One region of the Arthrobacter sp. R4 genome, then DNA from elsewhere that is predicted to be linked to it. Evidence: riboswitches for the same ligand, from Rfam matches in the RefSeq annotation. Region 1 holds a riboswitch; each other region holds the start of a gene.
What was found. Region 1 has a riboswitch for thiamine pyrophosphate ahead of thiC (phosphomethylpyrimidine synthase ThiC). Riboswitches for the same ligand answer to the same signal wherever they lie in the genome.
Positions count from the first base shown of each region.

Region 2: another riboswitch for thiamine pyrophosphate. It lies ahead of ACLKOZ_RS19100 (ECF transporter S component); the one in region 1 lies ahead of thiC (phosphomethylpyrimidine synthase ThiC).
Region 3: another riboswitch for thiamine pyrophosphate. It lies ahead of thiO (glycine oxidase ThiO); the one in region 1 lies ahead of thiC (phosphomethylpyrimidine synthase ThiC).
Region 4: another riboswitch for thiamine pyrophosphate. It lies ahead of ACLKOZ_RS06095 (bifunctional hydroxymethylpyrimidine kinase/phosphomethylpyrimidine kinase); the one in region 1 lies ahead of thiC (phosphomethylpyrimidine synthase ThiC).

Region 1 covers NZ_JBLWIJ010000033.1:89,126-92,788, forward strand. The annotation lists gene ACLKOZ_RS19455 (alpha/beta fold hydrolase) at 1-95, shown strand, start outside; gene thiC (phosphomethylpyrimidine synthase ThiC) at 100-1,911, opposite strand; TPP riboswitch at 1,906-2,013, opposite strand; gene ACLKOZ_RS19465 (amidohydrolase family protein) at 2,089-3,171, shown strand; gene ACLKOZ_RS19470 (VOC family protein) at 3,278-3,663, shown strand, end outside.
Region 2 covers NZ_JBLWIJ010000032.1:123,486-127,148, reverse strand. The annotation lists gene ACLKOZ_RS19110 (hypothetical protein) at 1-644, opposite strand, end outside; gene ACLKOZ_RS19105 (heme-degrading domain-containing protein) at 794-1,336, opposite strand; TPP riboswitch at 1,410-1,552, shown strand; gene ACLKOZ_RS19100 (ECF transporter S component) at 1,617-2,237, shown strand; gene ACLKOZ_RS19095 (ABC transporter ATP-binding protein) at 2,237-3,663, shown strand, end outside.
Region 3 covers NZ_JBLWIJ010000017.1:246,127-249,789, reverse strand. The annotation lists gene ACLKOZ_RS12725 (thiazole synthase) at 1-389, opposite strand, end outside; gene thiS (sulfur carrier protein ThiS) at 393-629, opposite strand; gene thiO (glycine oxidase ThiO) at 626-1,951, opposite strand; TPP riboswitch at 1,944-2,062, opposite strand; gene thiE (thiamine phosphate synthase) at 2,090-2,842, shown strand; gene ACLKOZ_RS12705 (RNB domain-containing ribonuclease) at 2,906-3,663, shown strand, end outside.
Region 4 covers NZ_JBLWIJ010000010.1:60,072-63,734, forward strand. The annotation lists gene ACLKOZ_RS06090 (Rne/Rng family ribonuclease) at 1-2,312, shown strand, start outside; TPP riboswitch at 2,445-2,541, shown strand; gene ACLKOZ_RS06095 (bifunctional hydroxymethylpyrimidine kinase/phosphomethylpyrimidine kinase) at 2,524-3,663, shown strand, end outside.

The DNA.
Region 1 (3,663 bases):
GCGGGCACCGGCCCCAGGATTCGGCGGAAGGCGATCACGCCATCCGGGCGTTCGTGGGCGACGTCAGCCGCGGCCGGTCAGCCCGGGCCTCCTGACGCGTTAGCGCGAAGGCACCTCCAGGTCAGGCAGGTAAACCTTCCCGCCTGCCGCGAGGAACTCCACGCTCTTTTCTCGCATCCCGGCCGCCATCTCCGCCAGGGCTGCCTGGGATTCAGCCGAGCCATACTCATCCCGGATGTCCTGGCTGATCCTCATGGAGCAGAACTTGGGGCCGCACATGGAACAGAAGTGGGCGGTTTTGGCCGGCTCGGCAGGCAGGGTTTCGTCATGGAAGGCTTCCGCAGTGACCGGGTCCAGGGACAGTGCGAACTGGTCCCGCCAGCGGAACTCGAACCGCGCCTTTGACAGGGCGTCGTCCCGCTCGTGGGCGCCAGGGTGGCCCTTGGCCAGGTCGGCGGCGTGGGCCGCGATCTTGTAGGTGATCACACCCGTCTTCACATCGTCCTTGTTGGGCAGGCCGAGGTGCTCCTTAGGCGTGACGTAGCAGAGCATGGCGGTGCCGTAGCGGGCGATCTCGGTGGCCCCGATGGCGGAGGTGATGTGGTCGTAGCCGGGTGCTATGTCCGTGACGAGCGGTCCGAGGGTGTAGAACGGGGCCCCCTTGCAGAGCTCCTGCTGGCGTTCCACATTCTCCCGGACAAGGTGGAACGGTACGTGGCCGGGTCCTTCCACCATCACCTGCACGTCGAATTCCCAGGCGCGCTGCGTCAGTTCAGCCAGCGTATCCAGCTCGGCGAACTGGGCGGCATCGTTGGCGTCCGCCGTCGCTCCCGGGCGCAGCCCGTCGCCGAGGGAGAAAGCGACGTCGTACTTGGCGAAAATTTCGCACAGCTCGTCGAAGTGGGTGTACAGGAAGTTCTCCTGGTGATGCGCGAGGCACCAGCCGGCCATGATGGAACCGCCACGGGAAACGATGCCGGTGACACGGTTGGCCGTCAGCGGCACGTAGCGCAGCAGCACTCCGGCGTGGATGGTCATGTAGTCCACGCCCTGCTCGCACTGCTCAATCACGGTGTCGCGGAAGATCTCCCACGTCAGTTTGTTGGCCTCGCCATTGACCTTCTCCAGCGCCTGGTAGATGGGCACCGTGCCGATGGGGACGGGGGAGTTGCGGATGATCCACTCACGCGTGGTGTGGATGTCATCGCCGGTGGACAGGTCCATCACGGTGTCGGCTCCCCACTGGGTTGCCCACTGCAGTTTGTCCACTTCCTGGGCGATGGAACTTGTCACAGCCGAGTTGCCGATATTGGCGTTGATCTTGACCAGGAAGGCCTTGCCGATGATCATCGGCTCGGATTCCGGGTGGTTGATGTTGTTGGGGATGATGGCGCGGCCTGCCGCCACTTCGCTGCGGACCAGTTCCACGTCACAGTTTTCGCGGAGGGCAACGAACTGCATCTCCGGGGTGATGACACCCTGCTTTGCGTAGTGCATCTGGGTGACTGTCCGGCCGTCGACGGCGCGGCGGGGCACCGGCTGTGCTCCCTTCCACTCTGCGGAGGCTGCGCCGCGGCGTACTGCCGACTTGCCGTCGTCGAGCAGGTTCCGTTCCCGGCCGCTGTAGGGCTCGGTGTCGCCACGGGCCGCGATCCATTCCGAGCGGAACGGGTCCAGGCCCACCACCGGATCACTCCCAGGGCCGGCGGTGCGGTACGTCCGGAAAGGGCCGTTCGCCTCGCCGTTGGGCGATGGTTCCAGCGCAATTTCCGTTACCGGAACCCGGATTCCGGTGGCCTCGTCACTGATGAACGCCAACGAATGGGATTTCAGCGACTGGGTCTCAGTGCCGGCTTTCCCCTTGGCAGTCTCATTTTGGGCAGCAATCAGCCGTGTTTCTGGTGTACTCAATGAATACTCACTTCCTTCGCCGGCATTACCCGGACAGGTTCAACGGTCGCAGGCTGCGTCAGCCTGATCTCAGCCCCTGCAAGGGCTCCCGTGTGGTCTAGATGAAGCTACCACAGGTCCAAGTGGGGAGGATGTGACTTGACAGGCTGACCATCTTGCGCGGATTAGGCTGGTCCGATGGCGGGAATCATCGAATTCAGCGGAACAGTGCTCACCGGACCGAATGAGGAACGGCGGGGCCTCTGGTCCGTCGACGGCCGTCTCACGTTCCACAGGCCCCCCACTTCCCCCGATGCTGTGCTGGGAGGCTGGGTCCTTCCCGGGTTCGTTGATGCCCACTGCCACGTTGGCCTGGGACCCGGCGGCGTCGTCCCGGATGCGATGGCTGAAGAACAGGCCCGCACCGACCGCGACGCAGGCACGCTCCTGGTCCGTGATGCCGGGGCGGCAAGCGACACGCGTTGGCTGCAGCAGCGTCACGACATGCCCAGGCTTATCCGCGCCGGGCGGCATATTGCCCGGTCCCGGCGCTACCTGCGGGATTTCGCCGTCGAGGTGGAGCCAGACGGCCTGGTGGAGGCCGTGCGGAAGCAGGCGAGGGCCGGTGATGGCTGGGTCAAGCTCGTGGGGGACTGGATTGACCGCGACGCCGGAGACCTCGCACCGTCGTTTCCCGACGCCGTCGTCCGCGATGCCGTGCAGGCGGCCCACGACGAGGGCGCACGGGTGACCGCGCACTGCTTCGCCGAAGACACCCTTGACCAGATGCTCGACGCCGGCATCGACTGCATCGAGCACGCCACCGGATTGCTGCCCCGGCACGTTCCCCGGCTCGCCGCCCAGGGTGTCCCCATCGTTCCGACGCTGATCAACATCGACACCTTCCCGGACATCGCCCGCCAGGCCGAAGCGAAATTCCCGCGGTACGCCGAGCACATGCACGCGCTGTGGGAACGCAGGTACGAGCGCGTGTACGAAGCCTTCGAAGCAGGCGTGCGGATCTATGCCGGGACAGATGCCGGCAGCGTCATCCGGCACGGACGGATCGCCGACGAAATCCTGTCGCTGCACCGGGCGGGCCTCCCTCCTGCGGCGGCCCTGGATGCTGCCTGCTGGGGTGCGCGGACGTGGCTCGGCGCTGAGGGGATCTCCGAGGGTGCCAGCGCAGACGTGGTGATCTGCAGGGAAGATCCGCGGCGCGTCCCCGCCACAGTTGCCTCACTTCGGCACGTCGTGTTGCGGGGCGAGGTGATCCGCTGACCGCCGAAGATCACGCATCGTACAGCTGGGAATAAATTGAAGCTTCAAGTAATTTAGAAGAGTAGAGGCCTCCGAAATCCGGCGGCCGTTGGACCGGGAGTTTTCGATGACTGCAGAATCCACCAGCCAGGACCTTCTACCTGCCGAGCTCACCATGGGCACGGTGATGCTGAAGGTCGGCGACATGAAGCTCATGACTGACTACTACCAGCGCGCACTGGGCCTGGACGTGGTGGCCGAACAGGACGGTGGCCTCTACATGGGCCGGCTCGGAAAGCCGCTAGTGCATCTGGCCGCCGCCCCCGGGCTGACTCTTCCTGGCAGGGGCGAGGCCGGGCTGTTCCACACGGCGCTGCTCTTTGAGGACCAGGCGGCACTGGCGGCCACAGTCGCTACGGCGGCCCAATATGAGCCCCGCTCGTTCACGGGCAGTGCGGACCACTTGGTCAGTGAAGCCTTCTATTTCAACGACCCGGAGGGCAACGGCATCGA
Region 2 (3,663 bases), on a different contig from region 1:
TGCCACGCCTCGGACCCATAGGGGAAGGCGAACGTGACCACCAGCCCGTGCTGGAGGGCCGGGGACTCCACGATCAGGCCAATCTGGTCCCGGTCCGGATGGCAGGCGGTGATGACCCTGACGGGATGGCCGCGGAGGCTGAACGTGCTGGTGACTGTCCCGGTCCAGAGGTCCAGGATCTGGACGGGGTCGACGACGTCTGCCGCGGTCAGCGGCCGTGGCGCCCCGGCGGGGTCCTCCCACGCGAACCCGATCCGGCCCAGGTCCAGGCGGTGCGGGTTGACCCGCAGCCAGGTCTCGGCGCGGGACGCCTTGGTCTCCCGGCCGTCCACGATGTCCCCCACCATGTCCAGGTAAGGGACCGGGCCCCGCGCGGAATCGTACAGAACCGTGGAACCCGCCAGGCTGTACTCCTCGTCCGCGGGGATGGAGTGCCAGCCCCATTGGGACTGCGTGCCGAGCAGCGTGCCGGGCGGGGCTCCCACGGGGTACTCGGCCGGGAGAGTCTGGAGCCCGGTGAGGTCCACGGTGAAGCAGAACTCGCCGTTGCCCACGGAAACAGGGCTGCGGGGATCAAGGCTCCGCTGCTCCACGTTGTGCCGGCGGACCAGGGCTTGACGGTCGATGGTGTGCTGGCTGCTCAAATGCCCGCCCTCCTGAAGGCTGCCGGATCTGACGGCGGCCTCCACGGTTGCACCCAGTGAGAAAACGCTTTCCGGATAGACTTCATCCTCGTGTCGTCAGGGGAGCGTGTCAACTTCGCGAGTATCAGGAAGCCCAGCCCGGGGTATGCTTACTCGGCCCGCATGGACCCCAGGATTTCGCGCAGGGCCTCCACCACGAGGTCGTGGTCCTGCTGCTGCGGCAGCCCGGAAACGGTGACCGTGGCTACCGCACCCACCCCGGCCACGTACACCGGGAAGGAGCCGCCGTGTGGTGCGTAGGTGGATTCGTCGAACCACCCGTGGTCCTCGATCCGTCCCCCGTGCAGCCTGCCGCGGAGTCCCACCAGCAATGACGGGATCTCATACCGGGCGGCGGTGCGCTGCTTGGCCCTGACCCAGTGCTCGTTGTCCGGGGTGGCGCCATCCAAAGCCACGTGGAAGAGCACCTGCTCGCCCTTGGTGATGTCGATCGCGATGGGAAGCCGCCGCGACTTCCCCAGCTCCACCAGGAGCAACCCCAGATTGAGGGAATCGTCCTTGGTGAAATGCGGAAACTGCAGCTCGGTGATCTCGGCCTCGATCCGGTCAATCAGGGCCTCGAGCAGGCCTGATGGCTGGGGCAGCCTTGAGTCGGGATTGAACGCAGTCACAGTCGGGTTGTTGGCAGTCATGGCCCACAATCTACCGCCCCAGCGGTGTAAACTGGACCACGCCCATCAGGGCAGATTATTCAAAGACCAGCTTTATTAACGACAGGGGAGCGCCGCCGTCGGGCATCACTGGCATTGCCAGGGAACCGCAGGTGGGCGCTGAGAGTGCGGGACAGCCGCAGACCCTCGAACCTGATCCGGTTAGTACCGGCGCAAGGGAGTCGAGTTCTCGAAGTGTGCGGTAACCGGCGGCAAGCCGACCGCCGGAACACTTTCCCCTCCTGTTCCTCAGGAGGATCACATGAGCACTGCAGCAATCAAAAAGACCGGCTACACCTGGCGCATCGTTGACATCGTGGTGGCCGCCCTCATCGCCATCGCCGGCGGCGTGATCTTCTGGGCGTGGTCCCAGGGCGCCGCCGCGGTTTCCCCGCCCATGAACGCCGTCTACCCGCCGCTGACCGGCCTCATCGCCGGTGGCTGGATGATCCCCGCCGTGCTGGGCATGCTGATCATCCGCAAGCCGGGCGCCGCGCTCTTCTGTGAAACGGTGGCCGCCATGGGTGAACTGATCATGGGCTCGCCGTACGGTGCCTCCGTGCTGTTCTCCGGCTTCGTCCAGGGCCTGGGCGCCGAGATCATCTTCGCCATCTTCGTCTACAAGAAGTTCAACCTGCCCATCGCGCTGCTGGCCGGCGCTGCGGCCGGGCTGTTCTGCGGCCTGAACGACTCCTTCGCCCCCTGGGGCTGGAATATCGCCTACGCCGCCGGTGACAAGCTCGCGTACATCGTATTCACCGCCATCTCGGGCGCGATCATCGCCGGCGCGCTGTCCTGGATCGCCACCCGCGGCCTGGCCAGGACGGGTGTGCTGAGCTCCTTCGCGTCCCGCAAGGCTGCGTCGGAGCCCGTCTTCTCCTAATGCCCGCAGCCTACGACGACGGCACAGCCGCTACGACGCGGCCCGCCGCCGTCACTGCCCGCGGTTGGGGGTGGCGGCACGCCGGCCGGTCCCGGCCTGCGGTCCACGCCCTGGACCTGGACATCAAGCCCGGGGAGCGTGTGCTCCTGCTGGGCCCGTCAGGGGCGGGGAAATCCACGCTGCTCCACGCCCTCGCGGGGGTGCTGGGGGATGTGAACGACGACGGCGAAGCAGGCGATTCCGACGAATCCGGTTCGCTGCGGATCGACGGCGCGTCCCCGCGTGAGCGACGCGGCCGCGCCGGGCTGGTGCAGCAGGATCCCGAAACGCAAGTGGTCCTCTCCCGGCTCGGCGACGACGTCGCCTTTGGTGCCGAGAACCTCGCCGTGCCGCGCGATGCGATCTGGGCGCGCGTGCACGAGGCGCTTGACGACGTCGGGCTCTCCCACCTGCCGCTGGACCACCCGACGTCGGCCCTGTCCGGCGGGCAGAAGCAGCGCCTGGCGCTCGCCGGCATCCTGGCCATGCGGCCGGGGCTGATCCTCCTGGACGAGCCCACGGCCAACCTGGATCCCACCGGGGTCCTCGAGGTCCGTGACGCCGTGGGCCGCTGCCTCGACAAAACCGGGGCCACGCTGGTTGTGGTGGAGCACCGCGTGTCCGTCTGGAAGGACCTCGTGGACAGGATCGTGGTGCTGCAGCCAGGCTCCGCAACTGATCCCGCAGTACTGCTGGACGGGCCGCCCGACCGGGTCCTCGCCGAGGCGAGGGACATGCTGATTGCTGCCGGTGTGTGGGTTCCCGGCTTTGTTCCGGCCACGCGGAACCGGGCTTCCGGCGGCTCCGGGGACCTGCTGCTGGCGGCCGAGGACCTTGCCGTTTCGCGGGAACGGCCGGGCCGCCGCCGCTTCAAAACCATCCCTCCGGTTCCGGTCCAACAGGGCCTTTCAGCCCAGGTCCGCGCCGGGCAGGCGCTCACCATCACAGGTCCGAACGGGGCGGGAAAGTCCACGTTCGCGCTGACCCTGGCCGGCCTGCTGGCACCCATAGGGGGAAACGTTTCAGCCACCCTGGACCTGAGCCAGGGCGCAGGCATCGACCCCTACAAATGGAAGGCGGACCAGCTGATCGCCCGCATCGGAACCGTCTTCCAGGAGCCAGAGCACCAGTTTGTCACCGGCAATGTCCTGGACGAGCTGATGTTCGGCCCCAGGCATCTTGGCCACGGCGAGGAACGGGTGGATGAGCTCCTCCAGCGGCTTCGGCTGACCGAACTCGTGGACGCCAATCCCTACACGCTCTCCGGCGGTGAGAAGCGCCGGCTGTCCGTGGCCACGGTGCTCGCCGCCCACCCGCAGGTGCTGGTCCTGGACGAGCCAACCTTCGGCCAGGACGCCAACACCTGGGCCGAGCTCGCGTCCTTCCT
Region 3 (3,663 bases), on a different contig from region 1:
GTCGCGTCCACGAGCTCAACGGCGTCCGGCAGGAGGGTCTGTTCGTCGGCGATGACCTCAAGCTTGACCCAGTCTGTTTCCAGCGCCTCGCGGGCCAGTTCAGCCGTCATCACGGCATCCCGCGCAGTGAAGCAGCCGGCAGTGTTGGGCAGGACCCGGATGCCATGGTCCAGCAGGAGCTGGAAAAGGGAGCCGGTTTCGGCTGGCGAGTATCGCCGCATGGCGACGGTGGTCAGCTCCGTCCCGGAGGCCAGCAGGGCCGCGCCCAGCCCATCAAGGCTTGGCGCGCCGCCGGTGCCCATGATCAGGCGGGAGCCGAGCTCGACGCCGTCGATCACGAGCGCGTCCGGGTGCCCGGTCGGGTTAACGGTATTGATGGTTTCGGTCATGGTTCAGCCTCCCTGGACTGCTGTGACCAGTTCGACGTCGTCACCTTCGGCGAGTGCCGTGACGTACCACTGGCTGCGGGGTACTACTTCGGAGTTGTGTGCCACTGCCACACCCAGTTTTTGCCCGTCGGTGGCCTGCCCATTCGCAGCAAGTGGACGGCCGGTGACCTGGCTGACCAGGGTGGTAATTGACGCGCCGTCGGACACGCTGTGCTGCAAACCGTTGAGGGTGATGTTCATGCTGTTTCCTTGGTGGGTTGGAGGATGGCGGCGCGGCGTGTGGAGAATCTGGCCGGACTGAACGGGAGCCAGCGCGGGTCTGTGCGTCCATCCATGAGGTCCCGGCAGATGGCGGCGGCTGCAGGGGTCAACAGCACACCGTGGCGGAAAAAACCGGTCGCCACGATCAGGCCATCCACCGGTCCGTGGTTCCCTGGGAGGTGGACGCGGCCCAGCAATGGAGCGTTATCCGGCGTAGCAGGACGCGCCCGGGCTGTACTTTCCAGCAGTTCCAGCTCGGCGACCGCCGGCACCAGGACCTGGGCATCGCGAAGCAGCTGGTAGACGCCGCCTGCCGAGACGCCGCCAGCCGACGTTCCTGTGCCGTCCTGGCGGCGCTCCGGACTGGATGCTGCCAACGCGTCCTCGCGCTGGGTGGCACCGATGACCACAGTGCCGTCACGCCTTGGAACGATGTAGACGGGAACACCGTGGACCAGTCCGCGGACAGTAGCGGTGACCAGAGGACGGAGATGCTCAGGGACGCGCAGCCGGAGAATGTCGCCGTGCACGGGGCGCAGCGGCAGCTGGAGTCCATCGGGCAGCCCGCCCAACGACGCCGCTCCGAGCCCGTTGGCCACGATGGTTTCCCTGGCGGTCACCGATCCCCCACCGGCCAGCCGGACACCTGCGACCCGGCCGTCTTTCCAGGCCAGCGACGACGCACGGTCGGCAACGGCGAATCCGTGTTCGGCTCCTGCGACCGCGGATCCTGAATCCTCCCTGTGGCTGGCCAAAGCCTCCCGCAGGCACGCCACCAGCTTCCGCGGATCCACCTGGTGGTCAGCGGGAATGTCCAGGGCGCAGGAGATCGCGGGGCTCAGGAGGGCTTCGCGGCTGCGGGCCTCGCGCACCGTCAGTGGTTCAACGTCCAGCCCGTGGGCCCGCTGGACTGATCGGAGGTTCATCAGCGCACGGCGGTCGGCCGCGTCCGCGCCGATGGCCAGCGTGGGGGTGGGCAGGTACCCTGCATCGCCGGGAACGTCCCGGGCCAGGTCCGCCGCGAAGGCCGGCCACAGCCGGGACGATTCAAGCATCAGCTCCAGGAGTTCTTCCTCCTGGTAGTGCAACTCACTTACCGGGGCGAGCATGCCTGCCGCAGCCCAGGAGGCGCCGGAACCGGGGGCATCATCGATGACCACCACAGAACGGCCCGAGCGCCTGGCTTCCCAGGCTATGCCGTGCCCGATCACACCCCCGCCGATAACGGCGACGTCGGCGGAGAGGTCGGCGAGAGCGTCATTGGGGGCGCCGGCCGAGGGACTGCCGGTTGGCGGGATCATGTGGTTCCTTCCCTACGCCGGTACTAGCCGGATCAGGTCAAGCGGTCGGCTCTGACGCCCTCTCAGCCCGGCGCTTTATGACAGCTGCCGCGGGCTCCCGCAGTACCTGCCCAGTTTAGAGGAACTACTCTGGTTTCCATGAACGCAGCCCTTCCTGACAGCATTGCCGTCGCCAACAACCCCCTCCCTTCCACGAGCCATGCTGCGCCCCTGGGCGATGCCCGGCTGTACCTGTGCACGGATGCCCGTAAGGATCGCGGTGACTTCGCCGGTTTTGTTGATGCGGCCTTCGCCGGGGGCGTGGACATCATCCAGCTCCGCGACAAGACGATTGAGGCAGCAGAGGAGCTGGACCTGCTGGCGGTACTGAAGGAGTCCGCCCTGCGCCATGGGCGGCTGTGGGCGGTCAATGACCGGGCCGACGTCGCGGTGCTCTCAGGTGCCCCGGTGTTCCATATTGGCCAGAAGGACCTGCCGCTGAAGGCTGCACGCACCTTGTTGAACGGCAATGCAGCCATCGGTCTGTCCACCCACACAACCTCACAGATCGACGGCGCGGTCTCGGCCTCGGCCGCAGTCACTGCCGCGCCCACTGGGCTGGACTATTTCTGTGTTGGTCCGGTCTGGGCCACCCCCACCAAGCCCGGCCGGGCCGCCGTCGGGCTCGACCTCCTCAGGTACGCCGCGGGGGCAGTCAAACAGGCGGGGTCCGTGCCCGGCGTGGCAGAGGTACCCTGGTTCGCCATTGGGGGCGTGGACCTGGGCAACGTGGAGCAGGTAGTGGAAGCGGGCGCCCGCCGGATCGTTGTGGTCCGGGCCATCACCGAAGCCGCCGATCCCGCAGAGGCCGCCGCGGCACTGCTTCGGGCCCTGGACACCGCCGGCGCCTAGGACTCCGGCCCCGGAGACGGGATGGCGTGCATTATCAGCGGAAATCGGGCTAACCTGAATTTCGTGTCACATCATCGGCTGGCCCCAAATGTCCACGAGCACACCAATGCCCTCGAGGAGGCACTGAGTGCGCTGCGGACCGAGCTGGAGCTACCGGGCGACTACCCTGCCGACGCCGTCCGAGATGCGGAAGCCGCTGTCTCCTCAAGGCAACTGCCTGATGCCGACCTGACAGGCATTGATTTCCTCACTATTGATCCTGAGTCCTCCACCGATCTAGACCAGGCCCTGTTTATTGAGCGCGCCGGTAGCGGCTATCGAGTCCTCTACGCCATCGCAGATGTACCCGCATTCGTGGTGCCCGGCGGGCCGCTGGACGCCGAGACCCGCCGCCGGGGACAGACGTTCTACGCGCCCGATGGCCGCATCCCGCTTCATCCGGAGGTCATCAGCGAGGGGGCCGGCAGCCTCCTGGCAGGCCAGCTCTGCTCTGCCTTTGTGTGGGACTTCCACCTGGACCAGGCTGCCCAGGTCAGGTCCGTTTCGGTCCAAAGGGCACGGGTCCGCAGCCGGGCCAAGCTCAGCTACAAGGGCGCCCAGGCTGAACTCGACGCCGGAACGGCCTCGCCGGTGTTGGAGCTCCTTAAGGAAGTGGGCCTGAAGCGTGTTGAGCTGGAGCGGGAACGCGATGGCGCGAGCCTGAACATGCCCGAGCAGGAGATCGTGCAGCTTCCCGACGGCGGCTACCGGATCGCCGCTGCTCCCCAGCTCCCGGTCGAGGACTGGAACGCCCAGATCTCGCTCATGACAGGAATGGCTGC
Region 4 (3,663 bases), on a different contig from region 1:
ACCGCGTGACGTCCGTCAAGGGCTCCACCAGGCTGGAAGCCAAGAAGCAGCGCCGCCGTGAATCCCGCGATACCGGCCGCCGCCGCACCGTCATCACCGAAGCAGAGTTCCTGGCCCGCCGCGAATCCGTGGACCGCCAGATGATCGTCCGGCAACGCGACGACAGAATCCAGATCGCAGTCCTGGAAGACGGCGTCCTGGCCGAGCACTTTGTCTCCAAGACGCAGCAGGACTCCCTGATCGGGAACGTCTACCTCGGCAAGGTGCAGAACGTCCTGCCATCAATGGAAGCGGCGTTCGTTGATATCGGCCGCGGCCGCAACGCCGTCCTGTACGCCGGTGAGGTGAACTGGGAAGCCGTCAACCTCGAAGGCAAGCAGCGCCGGATCGAGAACGCCCTGAAGTCCGGCGACACCGTCCTGGTCCAGGTCACCAAAGACCCCGTGGGTCACAAGGGCGCGCGCCTGACCAGCCAGATCTCCCTCCCCGGCCGCTACCTGGTCTACGTACCCGGCGGCTCCATGACGGGAATCTCACGTAAGCTGCCCGACGTCGAACGCAACCGGCTCAAGCGCATCCTCAAGGACCGCCTGCCGGAGCATGCCGGCGTCATCGTCCGCACGGCCGCAGAAGGCGCCTCGGAAGAGGAGCTCACGCACGACATCAACCGTCTGCGCGCCCAGTGGGAGGGCATTGAAAGCCAGTCCACGTCCACGAAGATCCTTGCCCCGGAACTTCTCTACGGCGAACCGGACCTCACCATCAAGGTGGTTCGGGACGTCTTCAACGAGGACTTCTCCAAGCTGATCGTCTCCGGTGAGGAGGCCTGGGACACCATCGAGGCCTACGTCACGTACGTGGCCCCCGATCTGGTGGGCCGCCTGGAAAAGTGGACCAAGGACCAGGACATCTTCGCGGCCTGGCGGATCGACGAGCAGATCCATAAGGCACTCGAACGCAAGGTCTTCCTGCCGTCTGGCGGTTCGCTGGTTATCGACCGAACCGAAGCCATGACCGTGGTGGACGTCAACACCGGCAAGTTCACCGGCAGCGGCGGCAACCTCGAGGAAACGGTCACCAAGAACAACCTCGAAGCTGCCGAAGAAGTTGTACGCCAGTTGCGGCTCCGCGACATCGGCGGCATTATCGTCATCGACTTCATCGACATGGTCCTGGAATCCAACCGCGACCTCGTCCTGCGCCGCATGGTGGAATGCCTGGGCCGCGACCGCACCAAGCACCAGGTGGCAGAAGTAACGTCCCTGGGGCTCGTTCAGATGACGCGCAAGCGCATGGGCACCGGGCTGCTGGAGGTCTTCGGCGAGCAGTGCGAAACCTGTGCCGGCCGCGGCGTGGTCACCCACGACGATCCCGTGGAGCACCGTCGCGCCAACACGGTGGCTGCCGAACACCACGTGCAGCGTACGGACACTCACCGCACGGACACCCCGCGGCCCGACCAGCGCCCGGAAAGCCAGCGGGCTGACAGCCAGCCCGGTGCACGTGGCGACCGCAAGCGGCGCCGTGGACGCGGAGGCGTTCCCTTGGAGGCGGCACCGTCCGCACCGGTCCAGGTCCACACAGTCCACCCGGATCCCAGCGACGCCGAGCGGCACGCCAAGGCTGAGGCCACCAGGCTGGCCCTGGCCAACATCGCCGCGGCGGCGCACGCAGCGCACCTGCACGACGACGAGGTAGCCCACGCTGCTGGAGCCGCGGCGGCCGGAAGCCCTGCTGCAGCGGCAGCACGGACGACGACGGAGCAGGCCCACGCCGCCCCGGCAGCAACAGGCCAGGCACAAACAGGCCAGGCACCGGCAACAGCCCGCCAGCATGACGCCGACGCGTCCGGACGTCCTGCTGCCGTGCTCACTTTTGGCGGGGAACAGGTGGTGCTGCCGTTCGTGGAGCACGCGGCAGACCAGCCGCAGCAGCCGGCCCTGACGCTCGACAGGCTCGCTGAAGCCTTCGCGCACCTCGGCGAGCCCGCCGTTGCCGCTCCGGAGCCTGCGCAGGCTGCCCCGCAGCCAAGCACCGATGTGCCGCATGCTGCGGTAGAGGAGAAGGATTACTCAGACCACACCGCTGAGCAGTCCCGTACCCGCAGGCCCCGCCGCAACCGCAGCGCCAGCCGGGCCCAGGGCGCGGCAAACGCAACCTCGGTAGAACACCACGAGGCAACGCACGCAGCAGCCGGCGGCCACTCCCACGCGGCCAAGGCGCCTGAGCCGGCCACAACGGCCGCAGGCGACAAGAAACAGGCAGAGGCGCCCATCATCCTCGGGGTAGGAGTACCTGCTTCCGAGCTCTGATCCTCCGCAAAGGACATCAGCCAGGATGCCCGGACACGACCCTTCGCAGGGGCGCGTCCGGGCATCGCGCGTTAACGGCTTCATTCGACAGGGCCATTTGACACCGGGCCGGGCACTGAAACGCTAGGCTTGGTTACCGACACGGGGTGCCGCGCAAGGGCCGGCTGAGATCCACACCCGTTGAACCTGTCCGGCTAGCACCGGCGAAGGGATGTCTTCCTTGTCTTCAACTACTGTCCTGCCCCTGGCACCTGTACTCAGCCCGGCAGCGCCGGCCCCGGTCCTCCGGGACGTTCCGCGGGTGCTGTCCATCGCAGGGTCTGACCCGTCCGGCGGCGCCGGCATCCAGGCCGACCTGAAAAGCATCGCAGCCCTTGGCGGTTACGGGATGGCCGCGATCACCGCGCTGACAGCGCAGAACACTCAGGGCGTCCGCGCGGTGCACGTACCGCCGGCCGCCTTCCTGGTCCAGCAGTTGGAAGCCGTGAGCGATGACATCACCATTGATGCCGTCAAAATCGGCATGCTGGGCGATGCCGAGGTGGTGGCCGCGGTCCGCAGCTGGCTCGAAAAGGTGCGTCCCGGCGTCGTAGTCCTTGACCCCGTCATGGTGGCTACCAGCGGCGACAGGCTCCTGCAGGCGTCTGCCGAGGCTGCCCTCCGCGGACTGCTCCCGCTGGCGGACCTGATCACGCCCAATCTCGCTGAACTGGCCATGCTGCTCGGAGAGGCCCAGGCCGGCTCCTGGCCAGAAGCGCTGGAACAGGGCCGGCGGTTGGCGGCGGACACCGGCTCCACCATCCTGGTGAAGGGGGGACATCTCGACGGCGCCGCCTGCCCGGATGCCCTCGTCAATACCGGCGGACTGCTTGCCCAGGAAATTGTGGAGGTTCCGGGGGACAGGATCCCCACCCGGAACAGCCACGGGACGGGCTGCTCGCTCTCGTCGGCCATGGCAACGGCACAGGCCCGCCTGGGGGACTGGGAGGCCTCACTGCGGCACGTCAAGCCCTGGCTGGCAGGTGCCCTGGTGTCCTCGGACGGCCTGGACGTCGGTGCGGGAAACGGTCCCGTCCACCACTTCCACCACCTGCAGGCGGCCACAGGGCCTGCCCTGGAACCGGCCCAGCTCGGCGAGGGCGGCTTCGCCGAGCTCCTCCGTGCGGAGGCCACCGCAGACCTCGCCGCCATCTATGAGCTCGAGTTCATCCGGAACCTCGTGGCAGGAAGCCTGCCCGAAAAGCAGTTCGCCTACTACCTGGCCCAGGATGCCATCTACCTCAATGGGTACTCACGGGTGCTGGCACGGGCCAGCGCCTTGGCCCCCACCGAAGCCGCACAGCTGTTTTGG